Regions from separate parts of the Achromobacter veterisilvae genome, predicted to be linked through region 2. Evidence: riboswitches for the same ligand, from Rfam matches in the RefSeq annotation. Region 2 holds a riboswitch; the other holds the start of a gene.
The links. A riboswitch is a leader RNA that binds a small molecule or an ion and turns the genes downstream of it on or off. The one in region 2 is predicted to bind glycine.
Positions count from the first base shown of each region.

Region 1: linked by a shared signal. The riboswitch ahead of WHX56_RS24300 (D-amino acid dehydrogenase) and the one ahead of gcvT (glycine cleavage system aminomethyltransferase GcvT) in region 2 are both predicted to bind glycine.

Region 1 covers NZ_CP148753.1:5,233,143-5,241,358, reverse strand. Annotated here, with positions in the region: gene WHX56_RS24305 (amidohydrolase family protein) at 1-1,156, shown strand, start outside; gene WHX56_RS24300 (D-amino acid dehydrogenase) at 1,169-2,401, opposite strand; glycine riboswitch at 2,447-2,539, opposite strand; glycine riboswitch at 2,541-2,632, opposite strand; gene WHX56_RS24295 (DUF2242 domain-containing protein) at 3,029-3,826, shown strand; gene WHX56_RS24290 (CopD family protein) at 3,887-4,312, shown strand; gene WHX56_RS24285 (MetQ/NlpA family ABC transporter substrate-binding protein) at 4,468-5,283, shown strand; gene WHX56_RS24280 (methionine ABC transporter ATP-binding protein) at 5,290-6,390, shown strand; gene WHX56_RS24275 (methionine ABC transporter permease) at 6,371-7,027, shown strand; gene WHX56_RS24270 (trans-sulfuration enzyme family protein) at 7,081-8,216, shown strand, end outside.
Region 2 covers NZ_CP148753.1:15,894-24,109, forward strand. Annotated here, with positions in the region: gene WHX56_RS00055 (DUF945 family protein) at 1-688, shown strand, start outside; gene gcvP (aminomethyl-transferring glycine dehydrogenase) at 786-3,659, opposite strand; gene gcvH (glycine cleavage system protein GcvH) at 3,760-4,137, opposite strand; gene gcvT (glycine cleavage system aminomethyltransferase GcvT) at 4,239-5,339, opposite strand; glycine riboswitch at 5,426-5,549, opposite strand; glycine riboswitch at 5,584-5,679, opposite strand; gene WHX56_RS00075 (ZIP family metal transporter) at 5,845-6,738, opposite strand; gene WHX56_RS00080 (superoxide dismutase) at 6,769-7,383, opposite strand; gene WHX56_RS00085 (NAD(P)/FAD-dependent oxidoreductase) at 7,527-8,216, opposite strand, start outside.

The DNA of each region.
Region 1 (8,216 bases), 1.3 Mb from region 2:
CCGTTTCCTGATGCCCGGGATGACCGAGGCGCACACGCATTTTTCGTGGAATGACCAGCCCTCGCTTTCCGCGATCCAATTCATGCCGCCGGAAGAACACATACTGTGGTGTGTGCGCGTGGCGAAGCGGTATCTGGAAATGGGCTGGACCTCGGCCATCGGCGCCGCGGCGGCCAAACCGCGCCTGGACGTGGTGCTGCGCAACGCGATCGACGCGGGGGAGTGCCCGGGGCCGCGCTATCTGGCGGGCAGCCAGGAGATCACGACAATCGGCGCGCTGGGCGACAATACGCTGCCGCACATGCCGTTCGAGGCGCTCAGCTTCGGCAGTGTGTGCAGCGGCCCCGAAGAGATCCGGCGGTCGGCGCGGACGTTCATCAAGTACGGGGTCGATCATCTGAAAATCAACCTGTCGGGCGAGTACATCGCCGGGTTGCCGGCCGAGATGTCGCCGTTCGCCGAGGACGAGATCGCCATGCTGGCCAGCGAGGCCAGGCGCTATGGAAAGCGCGTCGCGGCGCACGCGCGTTCCAGCGAATCGGTCAAACAGTGCGTGCGCCACGGCATCGAGATCATCTATCACGCCAGCTTCGCCGACGAAGAGGCGCTCGATATGCTGGAGGCCAACAAGGACAGGCACTTCGTCGCGCCGGGTATCGGCTGGCTGGTCAGGACGGCCTTCAATGCCTCCGATTACGGCATCACGCCCGCCATCGCCGAAAAGATGGGCTACAAGCGCGAACTGGAGATCGCCTCGGAATCGCTGCGCAAAATGCACAAGCGCGGCATCCGCATCCTGCCCGGCGGAGACTATGGCTTCGCGTGGATGCCGCATGGGACCAACGCCACCGACCTCCAGTACTTCGTCGACTACATCGGCATGACGCCCACCGAAGCGCTGGTGGCGGCCACCCGGCTGGGCGGCCAGATCATGCTGCGGCCGGATGAAATAGGCATGCTGCGCCCCGGCTACCTGGCGGACATCGTCATGGTGGACGGCAATCCGCTGGATGACTTGTCCTTGCTGGTCGATCCGGAACGGATCAGCCTGGTGATGAAGGACGGGAAGATCTGCAAGGATGCCGGCCCGCGCGGCGCGGACGCGGCGCCGCGCGCGGCCGGGCAGGGCAGCAGGGAGGCGGTCGCGGCGCATTGAACGCCGCGGCCATCAAGCCCCGGCCATGGCCCCCTTCACGCTGGCCGCGAGCAATTGCGCCGTCGCCGCCGAAAGCGTCCATCCCAGGTGGCCGTGGCCCGTGTTGTAGAACACGCCCGGCCGCTTGCCGGGGCCGACCCTCGGCATCATGTTCGGCGTCATCGGGCGCAGCCCGCACCATGGCACCACGCGCGACGTGCGGATGCCGGGGAAGTGCTGGCGGGTCCAGTCGATCAGCGGCTGGACCCGCTCGGCGCGGATGTCCATGTTGAAGCCGTTGAATTCGGCCGTGCCGGCGACGCGGAAACGGTCGCCCAGCCGGCTGGTGACGATCTTGGCGGCTTCGTCGAGCAGGCTCACGCCGGGCGCGGCGGCGCGGCTTTGCGCGTCGTCCAGGTGCACGCTGATGGAATAGCCCTTGACCGGATAGATGTTGAGCGAGTCGCCCAGCCGCTTGGCGAATTGCCGGCTCGCGGCGCCCGCGCAGATGACGATGGCGTCGGCGGATTCGCGCTGGCCGGGCCGCGCGCCGTCTTCGCCCGCGATGTCCAGCAGATAGGCGCCGCCTTCATGGACGATGTCCCGGACCTCGGCGTCCTGCACGAAGCGCACGCCCCGGCGTTCGCAGGCGCGGGCCAGGCCGCTGGTGAACTTGTGGATGTCGCCGGTGGCGTCCGACGGGGTGTAGAAACCGCCATGGCAGTCGGTCTGCAGCGCGGGCTCGATGCGGCGCGCTTCCTCGGCCGACACGGCATAGCGTTCCAGCCCGCCTTCCTGCAGCAGCGCGTTGGCGCGGCGCGCGGTTTCGAAGCTGGCGGCGTCATGGTAGATGTGCAGGATGCCCCGGCGCTCCAGGTCGAAGTCTATGCCTTCCTCTTCGGCCATGGCGAACAAGTGCTGGCGCGCTTCGATGGCCAGGCGCGTGGTGGCGATGGTGTTCTGGCGGTAGTGCCGGATCTGCCCGACGAACTGGGCCAGCCAGGAATACTTGTGCCAACTGAACCTGGGGTTGAGCAGCAGCGGCGCATTGTGGCGCCCGAGCCAGCGCAGGCCCTTCATGACGGTGGACACGCTGTTCCAGACCTCGGCGTTGCTGGCCGACAACTGGCCGCCGTTGGCGTAGGACGTTTCCATGGCGGGATAGCGCTGGCGGTCGTAAACGGTGACGTCGTATCCCAGTTTGTTCAAGGCGTAGGCGGACGTGACGCCGGTGATACCGGCGCCGATGATGGCGATGCGGGGCATGGTCGCTCCAGGGTCGAGTGGCCGCGGCCACCCGGCCGCAGCACCCCATCTGTCTCTGTACCTGAGAGCTTCACCCGTTCGCGCGGACGGCGGCGGGTTCCCCTTCGGTGGGCGCGCGCGGCGCCTCTCTCCAGATTGTCTAGACCGCGCAGTCCTGTTTGCCTGAGAGTTTCCGGGGCGGTTGCTCCGTCGGCGCCCGCCGCGGGGGCAGGTCTCTTCTGCGGGGTTTTGGATCGACTGGGAGAGAATAGCCAAAATTCCACGGAATGAGACCCAGGGTTAGTCCCAGTTTCAACGGACCCTTCGGTAACCAACTCCATCGAAGCGCTGAAGCGCGCGCTGTTCGGCGAAGTCTATGGCAGCCGGGACGAATAGACGATCTGGCCGAAAGCAGGAAGCGCCACGGCTACGAGCGGACGTTTTCCATCCCCCTGCGAATCGATTCATGGGATAGCTGGCTCAGGCGCCTGCCCAGGCCCTGATTGGCGGTTTCCGGGGCGGGGATGGCGGAAAGCACGTCCCCATTTCCCCTGTTACCTCTCTGTTGAACTGCACATTCCTGGTAAAGGAATCCCGGCGAGGATGCGCTATAACCCGTTTTTGTTGCTTCAAGCCGGACCCTTATTCATGCCCCGTGTTATCCGCCGTCCATCTGTTGCGCTGCTGGCTGTCCTGGCGGGCGTCCTGGCAGGGTGCTCATCCCCCAAACCCGAATTCGAAAAAGAAAACTTCGCCCAGAGCGACACCTATTCGCGGACGGTTCCCGCCGGCAGCGCCGCCGCCTGCGACGCCGGCCGCCGCGCCCTGCTGAGCCAGGGCTACAACATCGACAAGTTCGAGGGCGCCCGGGTGACGGGACATAAGAACTTCCAGGGCGAAGACGGCCAGCACACGCAGATCAGCTTCAATATCGAGTGCGCCTCCGACGGCAACTCGAACGAGCGCGCGACGGTGTTCGCCAACGCGGTGCAGGACCGCTACTCGATCAAGCGCACCGCCAACTCGGCCAGCGTGGGCGTGAGCGTGCTGGGCCAGGTGTCCATGCCGTTCGGCGCCAGCGACGACTCGCTGGTGAAGACGGCCAGCCAGACGGTGGCGCGCCCGCAGTTCTACGACGGGTTCTTCCAACTGTTGCAGCGCTTCCTGCCGGACGCCCAGGCCGCCTCCGCGCCGCAGGCGGCGCCCGCGAACCCGGCCCGCGCCAAGGCGCCGCCCAAGCCCGCGCCCGCCGAGCCCGCCGTGTCTCCGAACGCGCCGGCCGATACCTTGAACCCGGCGGCGGCCGCCGACGCGCCCGGCAGCGGCGGCAAGGCCGCGCCCGCGGAAAGCCCGGCGCCGGCCACCCCCGCGACGGGCGCTTCCGCTCCCGCCACCCCCGCGCCGGCGGGCCCGGACGCGGCCGGGCAGGGTGCCGGTTTGCCGTAGCGCAAACGGATGCGGCGCGGCGGTTCCTGCCGGCGCCCGCGAGCGGCGATAATCCGGGCCATGACTTATCAACTCCTGAAAATGCTCCACGTCGCGGCGGTGGCCGCCTGGCTGGGCGGCTCGCTGTTCGTGTCGCTGTTCCTGCTGTCCTCGCAGCCGCAGGAGGGCGACGAAGCCCCGAAAGAACGCAGGATGCTGGGCGCCCTGCGACGATGGACGCTGTTCGTGACCACGCCGGCCATGGTGCTGACCTGGCTGATCGGCCTGCACCTGGCCGTGACCTTCGGCTGGTTCGCCATGAGCTGGATCTGGATCAAGATCGGCTTCGCGCTGGGGCTGTCGGCGCTGCTGGGCATCCAGACCGCGGCCCTGCGCCGCATGGCGGACGGCAGCGCCCGGCGTCCGCCGCTGGTCGACCTGTATGCGCCCGTCACCGTCGTCGCGTCCGCCGCGATCGTGACGCTGGTCGTCGTCAAGCCCTTCTGAGGCCGCGCGCCGGGCTTCCGCCGCCGGCATATGCCGCGCGGCCATAACCAAACAACCCTGTAATAAGGACTCAACGAAGTATTCGTTCGCCGGGCGGACCCCCATCCCTAGAATCGTTTCTCTCATAACCGCTTAGCCTGAGAGGCGATTTCAATATGACTCCCCGTTTTTTCAAGAAGCTGCTTGGCGTGGTGCTGGCCTCGGCGGCGATGTTCCATGGGCCCGCCTTTTCGGCCGACCCCAAGCCTTTGAAGGTCGGCGTGCGCGGCGGCGTCGATGAGCAGATCTGGGAAGTGGTGGCCCAGGTCGCCAAGAAGAACGGCCTGGCCGTGGAGCCCGTGGTCATCACCGGCACCGCCAGCCCCAACGAGGCGCTGAACAACGGCGACCTGGAGGCCAATGCCTTCCAGCACATTCCCTTCCTGAACGACCAGATCAAGCAGCGCGGCTACAAGCTGGTGGCGGTGGCCAATACGCTGATCTCGCCGATCGCGTTCTATTCGCGCAAGTACAAGTCGCTGAAGGACCTGCCGGACGGCGCCCGCGTCGGCATTCCCAACGATCCCAGCAACCAGACGCGCGCGCTGGTCATCCTGCGCGACCAGGGCCTGATCACCCTGAGGGACGGCTTCGATCCGGCCACGGGCACGGCCACGCTGGCGGACGTGACGTCCAATCCCAAGAAGCTCGAGTTCGTCGAAAGCGCGTCCGTCGTGCTGGCGCGCTCGCTGCCCGACGTGGACACCGCCGCCATCGTCAACAGCTTCGCCTACCAGGCCGGGCTGATCGCCACGCGCGACGGCATCGCGGTCGAGAAGAAAGAAAACAATCCCTACGTGAACATCATCGTGGTCCGCGAGAAGGACAAGAACGCGCCGTGGGTGCCCGAGCTGATCAAGGCGTATCACTCGGAGGAAGTGCGCCAGTTCATCCTGAGCAAGTACGAAGGTTCGGTGATCCCGGTTTTCTGAGCAATGATGCAACACGAATTCTCCATCGGGGAGCAGGCCGCCGCGCCGCCGCCCCAGACCGTCGACGCGCACGTCGTGTTCGAAGGACTGCAAAAGCGCTACGAAGGCGCGCAGGGGCCGGTCGCGGCGCTGTCCGACGTGTCGTTCTCCATCGCCCGCGGCGAGGTGTTCGGCATCATCGGGCGCAGCGGCGCGGGCAAGTCCACGCTGCTGCGCTCCATCAATATGCTGGAACGGCCCACCGCCGGCCGCGTGCGGGTCGACGGCGTGGACGTGGGCGGGCTGGACGAGAACGCGCTGGTGGGGCTGCGCCGCCGCATCGGCATGATCTTCCAGCATTTCAACCTGCTGTCGGCCAAGACGGTGGCCGAGAACGTCGCCTTGCCCCTGCGGGTGGCGGGCGTGAAGCCCGCGGCGGCGCGGGCCCGCGTCGATGCCCTGCTGGACCTGGTGGGGCTGCGCGACAAGGCCGACGCCTATCCGGCCAAGCTTTCCGGCGGCCAGAAGCAGCGGGTCGGCATCGCGCGCGCGCTGGTGCACGAACCCGAAATCCTGCTGTGCGACGAAGCCACGTCGGCGCTGGACCCCGAAACCACGCAGGCCATCCTGAGCCTGCTGCGCGACATCAACCGCAAGCTGGGCCTCACGGTGGTGCTGATCACGCACGATATGGCGGTGATCCGCGAAATCTGCCACAAGGTGCTGGTGCTGGACGGCGGCCGCAAGGTCGAGCAAGGCGAGGTCTGGCGCGTTTTCGGCAATCCGCAGGCGGACGCCACGCGCGCCTTGCTGCGCCCCTTGCAGCACGACCTGCCCGCGGACCTGGAGGCCAGGCTGGTGCCGGACCTGCGCGGCCGCAACGGCGTGGCCGTGCTGCGCCTGCGTTTCACGGGGCAGGGGCGGCCCGAGGGCGTATCGCTGCAGGCGCTGGCCGCGCTGGGGCCGGGCGCGACGCTGTTGCATGGAGGACTGGACCGTCTGCGCGGCCACGCGCAAGGCAGTCTGCTGGTGTCGGTGCCCGCCGGCGCATTACAGGAAGAGGCCGCGCGCGCCGCGCTGGTGGCCGATCAGATCAAGGTGCTGGGCTATGTCGCTGCCGATGCTTGACAAGTACCTGCAGGCGTTCCTGCAGACCCTGGCGATGGTGGGCGTGTCGGCCGCCATCGCGATCGTTGCCGGCCTGGCGCTGGCGGTGGTCCTGACCGTGACCGCGCCCGGCAACCTGTATCCCCGGCCGCGCTTCAACAAGGCGCTGTCGATCACGGTGAACACCTTCCGGGCCATCCCCTTCATCATCCTGCTGGTGGCCATGCTGCCCTTCACGCGCTTCCTGGTGGGCACCACCCTGGGCACGTGGGCCGCCATCGTGCCGCTGTCGGCCAACCTGGTGCCGTTCTTCGCGCGCATCGCGCAGGTCAGCCTGAACGAGGTTGACCACGGCCTGGTGGAGGCCGCGCGCGCCATGGGCTGCCGGCGCTGGCACATCGTGCGCCACGTGCTGTTGCCCGAAGCCCTGCCGGGCATCATCGGCGGCATGACCGTCAGCGTGATCGCCATGATCAACGCCTCGGCCATGGCGGGCGCCGTGGGCGCGGGCGGCCTGGGCGACCTCGCCATCCGCTACGGCTACGAACGCTACGAAACCCGCGTGATGTTCGAGGTGATCGTGATCCTGATCGCGCTGGTGTCGATCGTGCAGTTCACCGGGGAATGGCTGTCGCGCCGCGCCGACCACAAACGTTGATTTCCGCGCAAGGGCGGCATGCCCTTGCCCACCCTGACGATAGGAATCCAGAGATGTCCGATACCCCGCAACACGGCTTCGCCACGCGCGCCATCCACCTGGGCTACGACCCGCTGGACGAGCAGGGCGCGCTGTCGCCGCCGCTCTACCTGACGTCCACGTACACCCAGGACAGCATCGAGGCCTTCGACCAGATCCGCCTGGGCGAAAGGCAGGGCTACGTCTACGGCCGCACGCGCAACCCGACGCAGGCGCTGCTGGAGGAGCGGCTCGCGTCGCTGGAAGGCGCCGAGGCCGGCGTGGCCACGGCCTCCGGCATGGCGGCCATCTCCGCGACCCTGTTCACGCTGCTGCAGAGCGGCGACGAAATCGTGGTGGACCAGATCGTGTACGGCACCGCCTTCACGCTCTTCGCGCAAGGCCTGACGCGCTTCGGCGTGCGCGCGGTGTTCGCCGACTTCACCCGCCCCGAAGCCGTGGCCGCCGCCATCGGCCCCAAGACGCGCGCCGTCTATTTCGAGACTCCCGCCAATCCGAACCTGCGCCTGGTCGACATCGCGGCCGTGTCCGCCATCGCCCGCGGCAAGGGGCTCCTGACCATCGTGGACAACACCTTCGCCACGCCGGTGCTGCAGCGCCCGATCGAGCACGGCGCCGACATCGTCCTGCATTCCGCCACCAAGTACCTGGGCGGGCACGGCGACCTGCTGGCCGGCGCGGTGCTGGGGCGCAAGGAACACATCGACGCGATCCGGCTGCAAGGCTTGCGCTACTTCACCGGCGCGACCCTGTCGCCCTTCACGGCGTTCCTGGTGCTGCGCGGCATCAAGACGCTGGAACTGCGCGTGCAGCGCCACAGCGAATCGGCCAGGAAGGTGGCCGAGCTGTTGCGCGGGCACGCCGCGGTGGCCGACGTGTTCTATCCCGGCCTGCCCGATACGCCGGGCACGGAGATCGCGCGGCGCCAGCAGGCGGCCGGCGGAGGCCTGGTCGCGTTCGAACTGAAGGGCGGGCTCGCCGCCGGGCGGACGCTGCTCAACAGCCTGAAGCTGGCCCGGATCGCGGTCAGCCTGGGCGACCCGGAGACGCTGATCCAGCATCCCGCGTCCATGACGCATGCGAGCTATTCGGCCGAAGACCGCGAGCGCTACGGCCTGTCCGAAGGCCTGCTGCGCCTGTCCGTGGGCCT
Region 2 (8,216 bases):
CACCGAAGCCGACGAACAGATGCGCTCGCTGTCCGGCATGGCCGAAATGCTCAATGTCGGCAAGAACGATGGCGACAACATCGTCGGCAAGTTCCACTTCGCCGACGGCATGGGCGACCTGAACGGCACGAAGATCCCGGCCGAAGAACTGTTCGCCGGCCTGCTGGGCGCGACCGGCCTGGACAGCATGGACGGCATGGATGGCGAGGACGAACCCGAAGGCATGGACCCGGACCAGGAAGAGCCTGCCGCGACCGCGGCTTCCGCCGACCTGATGCAGGACTTCGACCTCGACACCGTCAACGCCATGCTGACGGACATGTCGTACGCCCCTCGCAAGGAAGACGGCGAAGCGGGCCCCGTGCTGATCCTGGAACCCGCCAACACGGGCGCCAGCGACCTGCGCGTCGAGCTTCTGTGCAACGACTTCACCGAAAAGTGCCATGACCTCGTGCTGACGGCCACCTACAGCGGCAAGAAGCCGATGTCGCTCAAGGCCATCAACGCCTGGAACCAGGAATACCGCTGGACGCGCGCCTACCTGGACGACAAGAACCAGGCCGTGCTGCAGATGGACATGAATTCGGAAGGCGGTATCGGCAAGGAAAACCTGCAGATCCTGCTGAACACGTTCTTCAGCATCGCGGAAGACTTCTCCGCCGCCAGCAAGGCCGCGCCGGCGAAGTAACTCCCGGCAAGGCGCAAGGCAAAAAAATCCCCCGATCTTCGCGACGGGGGATTTTTTTTGGCTGGGCCCGGCTTGCGCCGGGCCCGATGTCCAGCGCTCAGGCGTACGCTTCGACCGGCAGGCAGGCGCACACGAGATTGCGGTCGCCGTAGGCGTTGTCCACGCGCGCGACGGGCGGCCAGTACTTCGCGTCGCGCAGGGACTCGACCGGATAGGCGGCCTGCTGGCGCGGATAGTCGTGCAACCATTCTTCGGCCAGCAGCATCTGCGCCGTGTGCGGCGCGTTCTTGAGGACGTTGTCCTCGCGATCGCGCTCGCCGCGCTCGATCTGGGCGATTTCCTCGCGGATCGAGATCATCGCGTCGATGAAACGGTCCAGTTCGGCGACGCCTTCCGATTCGGTCGGCTCGACCATCAGCGTGCCGGCCACCGGGAAGCTCATGGTGGGCGCGTGGAAACCGTAGTCCATCAGGCGCTTGGCGATGTCCTCGGCGCTGATGCCGCTGGTTTCCTTCAGCGGACGCACGTCCAGGATGCACTCGTGCGCCACGCGGCCGTGGCGGCCCGCGTACAGCACCGGATAGTGGCCGCGCAGGCGCGTCGCGATGTAGTTGGCGTTCAGGATGGCCACTTCGGTGGCGCGGCGCAGGCCGTCGGCGCCCATCAGCGCGATGTACACGTACGGGATCGGCAGGATGCCGGCCGAACCGAACGGCGCGGCCGACACGGGGCCGACCTTGGCGTCGCCGGGCAGCTTGCCCTGCTCGTTCACCACGCCCGGCAGGTACGGCGCCAGGTGCGCGCGCACCGCCACGGGGCCCACGCCGGGGCCGCCGCCGCCGTGCGGGATGCAGAAGGTCTTGTGCAGGTTCAGGTGGGACACGTCGGAGCCGAACTTGCCCGGCTGCGCCACGCCGACCATGGCGTTCATGTTGGCGCCGTCCAGGTAGACCTGGCCGCCGGCCTGGTGCACCAGATCGCAGATCTCGGTCACGGCTTCCTCGAACACGCCGTGCGTGGAGGGATACGTGATCATCAGGGCGGCCAGCTTGTCGCCCACCTGCTCGATCTTGGCGCGCAGGTCGGCCAGGTCCACGTTGCCGTTGGCGTCGGAGGCCACCACCACCACGTCCATGCCGGCCAGTTGGGCCGAGGCGGGGTTGGTGCCGTGCGCCGACGACGGGATCAGGCAGATGTTGCGCTGGTGCTGGCCGTTGGCCTGGTGGTAGCCGCGGATCGCCAGCAGGCCGGCGTACTCGCCCTGCGCGCCCGAGTTGGGCTGCAGGCTGATGTTGTCGTAGCCGGTGATTTCGCACAGCGCGGCCGACAGGCGGCCGATCAGCTCGTCGTAGCCCTGGCTTTGCGAGGCGGGCGCGAACGGGTGGATCAACGCGAATTCGGGCCAGGTGATGGGGATCATCTCGGCGGTCGCGTTCAGCTTCATGGTGCACGAACCCAGCGGGATCATCGTGCGGTCCAGCGCCAGGTCCTTGTCGGCCAGCTTGCGCAGGTAGCGCAGCATGTCGGTCTCGGACTGCACGCTGGAGAACACCGGATGCGTCAGGATCGCGCTTTCGCGCGCCACGCCGGCGGGGATACCGCCAGCGGCGGCCGCGTCCAGCGCGTCGAGGTCGAGTTCGACGTCATCGCGTTCCAGGCCGGCGGCGAAGACGTTGACCAGGGCCTGCAGGTCTGCGGCGGTCACGGTCTCGTCCAGCGAGACCGCCAGGCGGGCGCCGTCGACGCGGCGCAGATTGATGCGGGCGCAGTCGGCCGCCGTCAGGATGGCCGGCGTGGCCGCGCCGGTTTCCAGCAGCAGCGTGTCGAAGAAGGTGTCGTTGACGACCTTCACGCCCAGCTTGATCAACTCGGCGCGCAGGATGGCGGTGCCGCGCTGCACGCGCTGGGCGATGCGGCGGATGCCCGCCGGGCCGTGCCAGACGGCGTACATGCCGGCCATCACGGCCAGCAGCACCTGCGCGGTGCAGATGTTGGAAGTGGCTTTCTCGCGGCGGATGTGCTGTTCGCGCGTCTGCAGCGCCAGGCGCATCGCCGGGTTGCCTTGCGCGTCCTTGGACACGCCCACCAGGCGGCCCGCCATGTTGCGCTTGAAGGCGTCCTTGCAGGCCATGAAGCCGGCATGCGGGCCGCCGAAGCCGAACGGCACGCCGAAGCGCTGGGCCGAACCGATGGCGATGTCCGCGCCCCACTCGCCCGGGGCGGCCAGGAGGGCCAGCGCCAGCAGGTCGGTGGCGACGGCCACGATCGCGCCTTGCGCGTGCGCGGCTTCGGCCAGCTTGCGGTAGTCGGACACGGAGCCGGTGCTGTGCGGGTACTGGAGCAACACGCCGAAGCACTCGGGCAGGCCTTCGGCCTCGTCGCCCACCGCGATCTCGATGTCCAGGCCTTCGGCGCGCGTGCGCACGACTTCGAGGGTCTGGGGGTGCACGTGGCGCGAGACGAAGAACACCGGGCTCTTCGACTTGGCGCTGCGGCGCGCCAGCGTCATGGCTTCGGCCGCGGCGGTGCCTTCGTCCAGCAGCGAGGCGTTGGAGATGTCCAGCCCGGTCAGGTCGGCGACCATGGTCTGGTAATTCAGCAGGGCCTCCAGGCGGCCCTGCGAGATCTCGGGCTGGTACGGCGTGTAGGCCGTGTACCAGGCGGGATTCTCGAGGATGTTGCGCAACACCACGTTGGGCGTGTGCGTGCCGTAGTACCCCTGGCCGATGTAGCTGCGGTAGACCTGGTTGCGGCCCGCGATCTGCTTCAGTTCGTCCAGCACGTCGGTTTCGCTGCGCGATTGCGGCAGCGCCAGCGGGGCCTGGCTGCGGATCTTGGGCGGCACGACTTCCTCGATCAGGGCGTCCAGGCTGGCGCTGCCGATGACGGCGAGCATGGCGGCCTGGGCGGCGTCGGAGGGGCCGATGTGGCGGGGGATGAAGTCGGTATGGGTGTCTAGGGCGCGCGACATGGGGAGATCTCGGGGTGGCGGTGCCGTCGGAGGACGGTCGGTATTGCATCTGGCGGGGCGGGCGCCGGGCCGCTATGGCCGCGCGCCCTCCCCGACCGGCTTAGCCGTTGGCGACGGCTTCGTAGCCGGCGGCGTCCAGCAGCTTGTCGGCGTCGGCCGCGTTGACCGGCTTGATCTTGAAGATCCAGGCGGTGAAGGCCGATTCGTTGATCAGGTTGGGATTGTTTTCCAGCTCTTCGTTGAAAGCGACGATCTCGCCGGCGACCGGCGCGTAGATGTCGGAGGCAGCCTTGACCGACTCGACCACGCCGGCGGTCTCGCCGGCGTTCAGCTTGGCGCCGACCTTCACGTCGCCGACGAAAACCAGGTCGCCCAACTGGTCCTGGGCGGTATCGGTGATGCCGACGACGAACACGTCGCCTTCGGCTTTGACCCATTCATGGGACTCGGTGTACTTGCGATCGGTGGGCAGACTCATGGGAACTCCTGAGGGAATGCGGGTAGATGAATGGTGTTGCGCGCCTCGCGCGGGCGGCCCTGCCGCCCCATAGGGGCCGGCGCCCGCGCGAAGCTTCGAGTTTACGAGTGTTCGACTTCTTTGCCGTTGCGGACGAACGGCAATTTGCATACCAGGGCGGGCACCCATTTGCCGCGGATATCGACCTCGGCCGTGTCGCCCGGACGCACGCCTTGCGGCAGGCGGGCAAAGCCGATGGACACGCCGAGCGTGGGCGACATGGTGCCGCTGGTGAGTTCACCCATGCCTTCCTTGGTGCGCACGGCCATGTGCGCGCGCATGACGCCGCGCTCCTGCAGCTTCAGGCCGAGGAAGGCGGCCGGCGTGGCGAACTGCTCCAGCGCTTCGCGGCCGATGAAGCGGCGCTCGGCGTCCTTCAGGGATACGGTCCAGGTCAGGCCGGCCTGGCCGGGCTGGACCAGTTCGTCCATGTCCTGGCCGTAGAGGTTCATGCCGGCTTCCAGGCGCAGCGTGTCGCGCGCGCCCAGACCGCAGGGACGCACGCCCTGGGCGGCCAGGTCGCGCCACAGTTGCACGGCCTCGGTGGCGGGCAGCACGATTTCGAAGCCGTCCTCGCCGGTGTAGCCGGTGCGGGCCACCAGGGTATCGTCGCCGACGACGGCGGCCACGAAGGGGGTCAACGATTCAGTGGCGGCCTGCCATGCCGGGCGCGCGGCCCAGACCTTGGCGCGGGCATTGGGGCCCTGCACGGCCACCATGGACAGGTCGCGGCGGGGCGCGATGACGACGTCGAAACCGCCGGCCTGCTTCACGCGCAGCATCCAGGCGATGTCCTTGTCGGCGGTGCCGGCATTGACGACCACGCGCCATTCGTCGGCGGCGAAGAAGTAGATGATCAGGTCGTCGATCACGCCGCCCTGCGGATTCAGCATGCAGCTATAGAGCGCCTTGCCGGGCACGGTCAGCTTGGCCACGTCGTTGGCGACCAGGCGCTGCAGGAACGCGAACGCGTCCGGGCCCGTCACGTCGACGTTCAGCATGTGCGACACGTCGAACATGCCCGCGTCCTGGCGCACGGCGTGGTGCTCCTCCAGTTGCGAGCCGTAGGCCAGGGGCATGTCCCAGCCGCCGAAGTCGACCATACGGGCGCCAGAGGCGATGTGTTCTTCGGCCAGCGGGGTGCGTTTGAGGGGTGCGGACATGCGCGGGAACTCCGGGACGGCATTGTTGCCAGGGTTACGGAATGCCGGTGGTACCAGGCGGGCTGCGCCTGCACAACGGCTGAATCTTCCGCCCCTCTGTCCTTTTGCCTGAGAGTTGCCCCGCTAAGCGGGTTTGCACCTTCGGCGCCTGGGCTGCTCGCTATGTCCCTTGTTCCAGGGGCGGCGCCAGGTCTCTCCAGAGTACTGTTTTGCCGCGTCCGCGCGGTGAAAAACCGGGACAGGGCAAGCATGGGCGGTATGGGTTACCTGAGCGATTCCGGGCGAATTGCGCCTTCGGCGGCGGCCGGGCATACAGGCCGCTCTCTCCCGCAACATGCGTGACAGCGCCGAAAGCATACATCGAAAAGAGGCCCCGGAAAAGGACCGGTGTCCGACACAAAAGGACCGGTGTCTGACACCCATGGCGGACGGCCTTCAGCCTGGACCGGCATTTCAGGGGTGTCAGACACCCCTTACGCGCCCCCTTACGCGCCGGCGGCCCGCCCTACCCCAGCGCGGTGTCCAGCAGCATCATCAGCACGAAGCCCAGCATCAGCCCGCAAGTGGCGTAGACCTCGTGCCCCTTGCGGTGCGACTCCGGGATGATCTCGTGGCTGATCACGAACAGCATCGCCCCCGCGGCGAAACCCAGCCCCCACGGCAGCAGCGGTTCCGACCAGCCGACCACGGCCGCGCCCAGCACGGCGCCCAGCGGCTCGACCAGCCCGGACAGCATCCCCAGCGCCACCGCGAACGCGCGCTGGTAGCCCGCGGCCAGCAGCGCCACCGCCACGACCAGCCCCTCGGGGATGTCCTGGATCGCGATGCCAGTGGCCAGCGCGGTGCCGCGCACGGGATCGTTGCCCGCGTAGCCCACGCCGATGGCCAGGCCTTCCGGCAGGTTGTGCAGGGTGATGGCGAACACGAACAGCCAGGTGCGGCGCAGGCGGTGCGCCTCGATCCCTTCCCGGCCCTTGATGAAATGCTCATGCGGCAGCGTGCGGTCCATGATCAGCAGGACGGCCGCCCCCAGCAGCACGGCGGCGCCCACCGTCAGGCCCGCCCCCCACGGCCCGTAGCCCAGCTCGCGGCCCGCGGCGATGCCCGGGGCCACCAGCGAAAAGGCGCTGGCCGCCAGCATGACGCCGGCGCCGAAGCCGAACATGCTGTCCTGCATTTTCTGGGGAATGGTGCGCGCGAAAAGGATGGGCACCGTCCCCAGCGCGGTCGCGCCCGCGGCGACCAGCCCGCCCAGCAGGGCGTCCGCGACGTGCGGCGCGCGCACGTCCAGGTACGCCCATAGCTGGTGCAGCCCCAGGCAGGACACCAGCACGGCCAGCGTCCAGACGCTGATGCTGGTGGCCGCCGGCCGCACGCGATGACGGCTGAAGGTATTCATATACCGCTGCCCTCCTTGCCAGGGACGCGCTCAGCGCTTCGCCGCGGCGTAGCGGCGCGCCACTTCCGGCCAATTCACGACATTGTAGAAGGCGGCGATGTATTCCGGTCGGCGATTCTGGTACTTCAGGTAATAGGCATGTTCCCAGACGTCCAACCCCAGGATCGGCGTATTGCCCAGCATCAGCGGGCTGTCCTGGTTGGCGCTGCTTTCCACCGTCAGCTTGCCGGCCGGCGTCACCGAGAGCCAGGCCCAGCCGCTGCCGAAACGGGTCAGCGCGGCCTTGGTGAAGGCGTCCTTGAAGGCGGCCAGGCCGCCCAGGTCGGACTCGATGGCCGCCGCCAGGGCGCCGTCGGGTTCGCCGCCGCCCTCGGGGGACATGACCGACCAGAACAGGCTGTGGTTGGCGTGGCCGCCGCCGTGGTTGCGCACGGCGCCGCGCACGGCCTCGGGCAACTGGTCCAGGCGGGACACCAGGGCCTCGACGGGCTCGTCGGTGGCGATGCCCGCCCCCTCCAGCGCCGCGTTCAGGCTGTTGACGTAGGTCTGGTGGTGCTTGCTGTAGTGGATCTCCATCGTCATCGCGTCGATGTGAGGCTCCAGGGCGTCGTAGGCGTACGGCAGGGTCGGAAGGGTATAGGCCATGCATGTCTCCGTCGGATCCGCCCTCGGATGAGGGCCGGCATCAATATCGAAAACATAAATGATATTTATTTTTATTTAATACCACAATGGCAATGCTGCAATTCCTTTCACACGGGGCGCCCGCCGCTATCGGCCCCGCCGGCCTACAGCGCCTTGCCGCAAGCCACGCCCGAGGCCCAGGCCCACTGGAAGTTGTAGCCGCCCAGCCATCCGGTGACGTCCACGGCCTCGCCGATGAAGTAAAGGCCCGGAGCGGTCTTCGCCTGCATGGATTTCTGGTCCAGGCCGCGCGTGTCCACGCCGCCGCGCATCACTTCGGCCTTTTTGTAGCCGGCCGTGCCGCTGGGCACCAGCGTCCACTGGTGGATGTCCTGCGCCAGTCCGCGCAGGGTCTTGTCCGGCGCGTCGGCCAGGCGCAATGCCGCCAGCCCGGGCTTGCCCTTCTGCTCCGCCAGGTGCAGCCAGCGGTCGGCCAGCCGCTTGGGCCAGAGGCCGCTCAGCACCGTGTGCAGTTGCTGCCGGTTGCCGGACTTCGACGCCAGCAGTTCCTCGGCCAGGTCGCGGCCCGGCGCCAGGTCCACCACGATGGGTTCGCCCGGCTTCCAGAAGCTGGATATTTGCAAGATGGCCGGCCCCGACAGGCCGCGATGCGTGAACAGCAGGTCTTCGAGGAATTCGCCGCGGGCCTTGCCCTGCCCCGTGTGCAGGCCGACCTCCAGCGCCACGCCGGACAGTTCCGACAAGGCCTGCCACTGCGCGGGGTCGAAGGTCAGGGGCACCAGCGCGGGCCGGGGCTCCACGATCTTCAGGCCGAACTGCCGCGCGATCTTCAG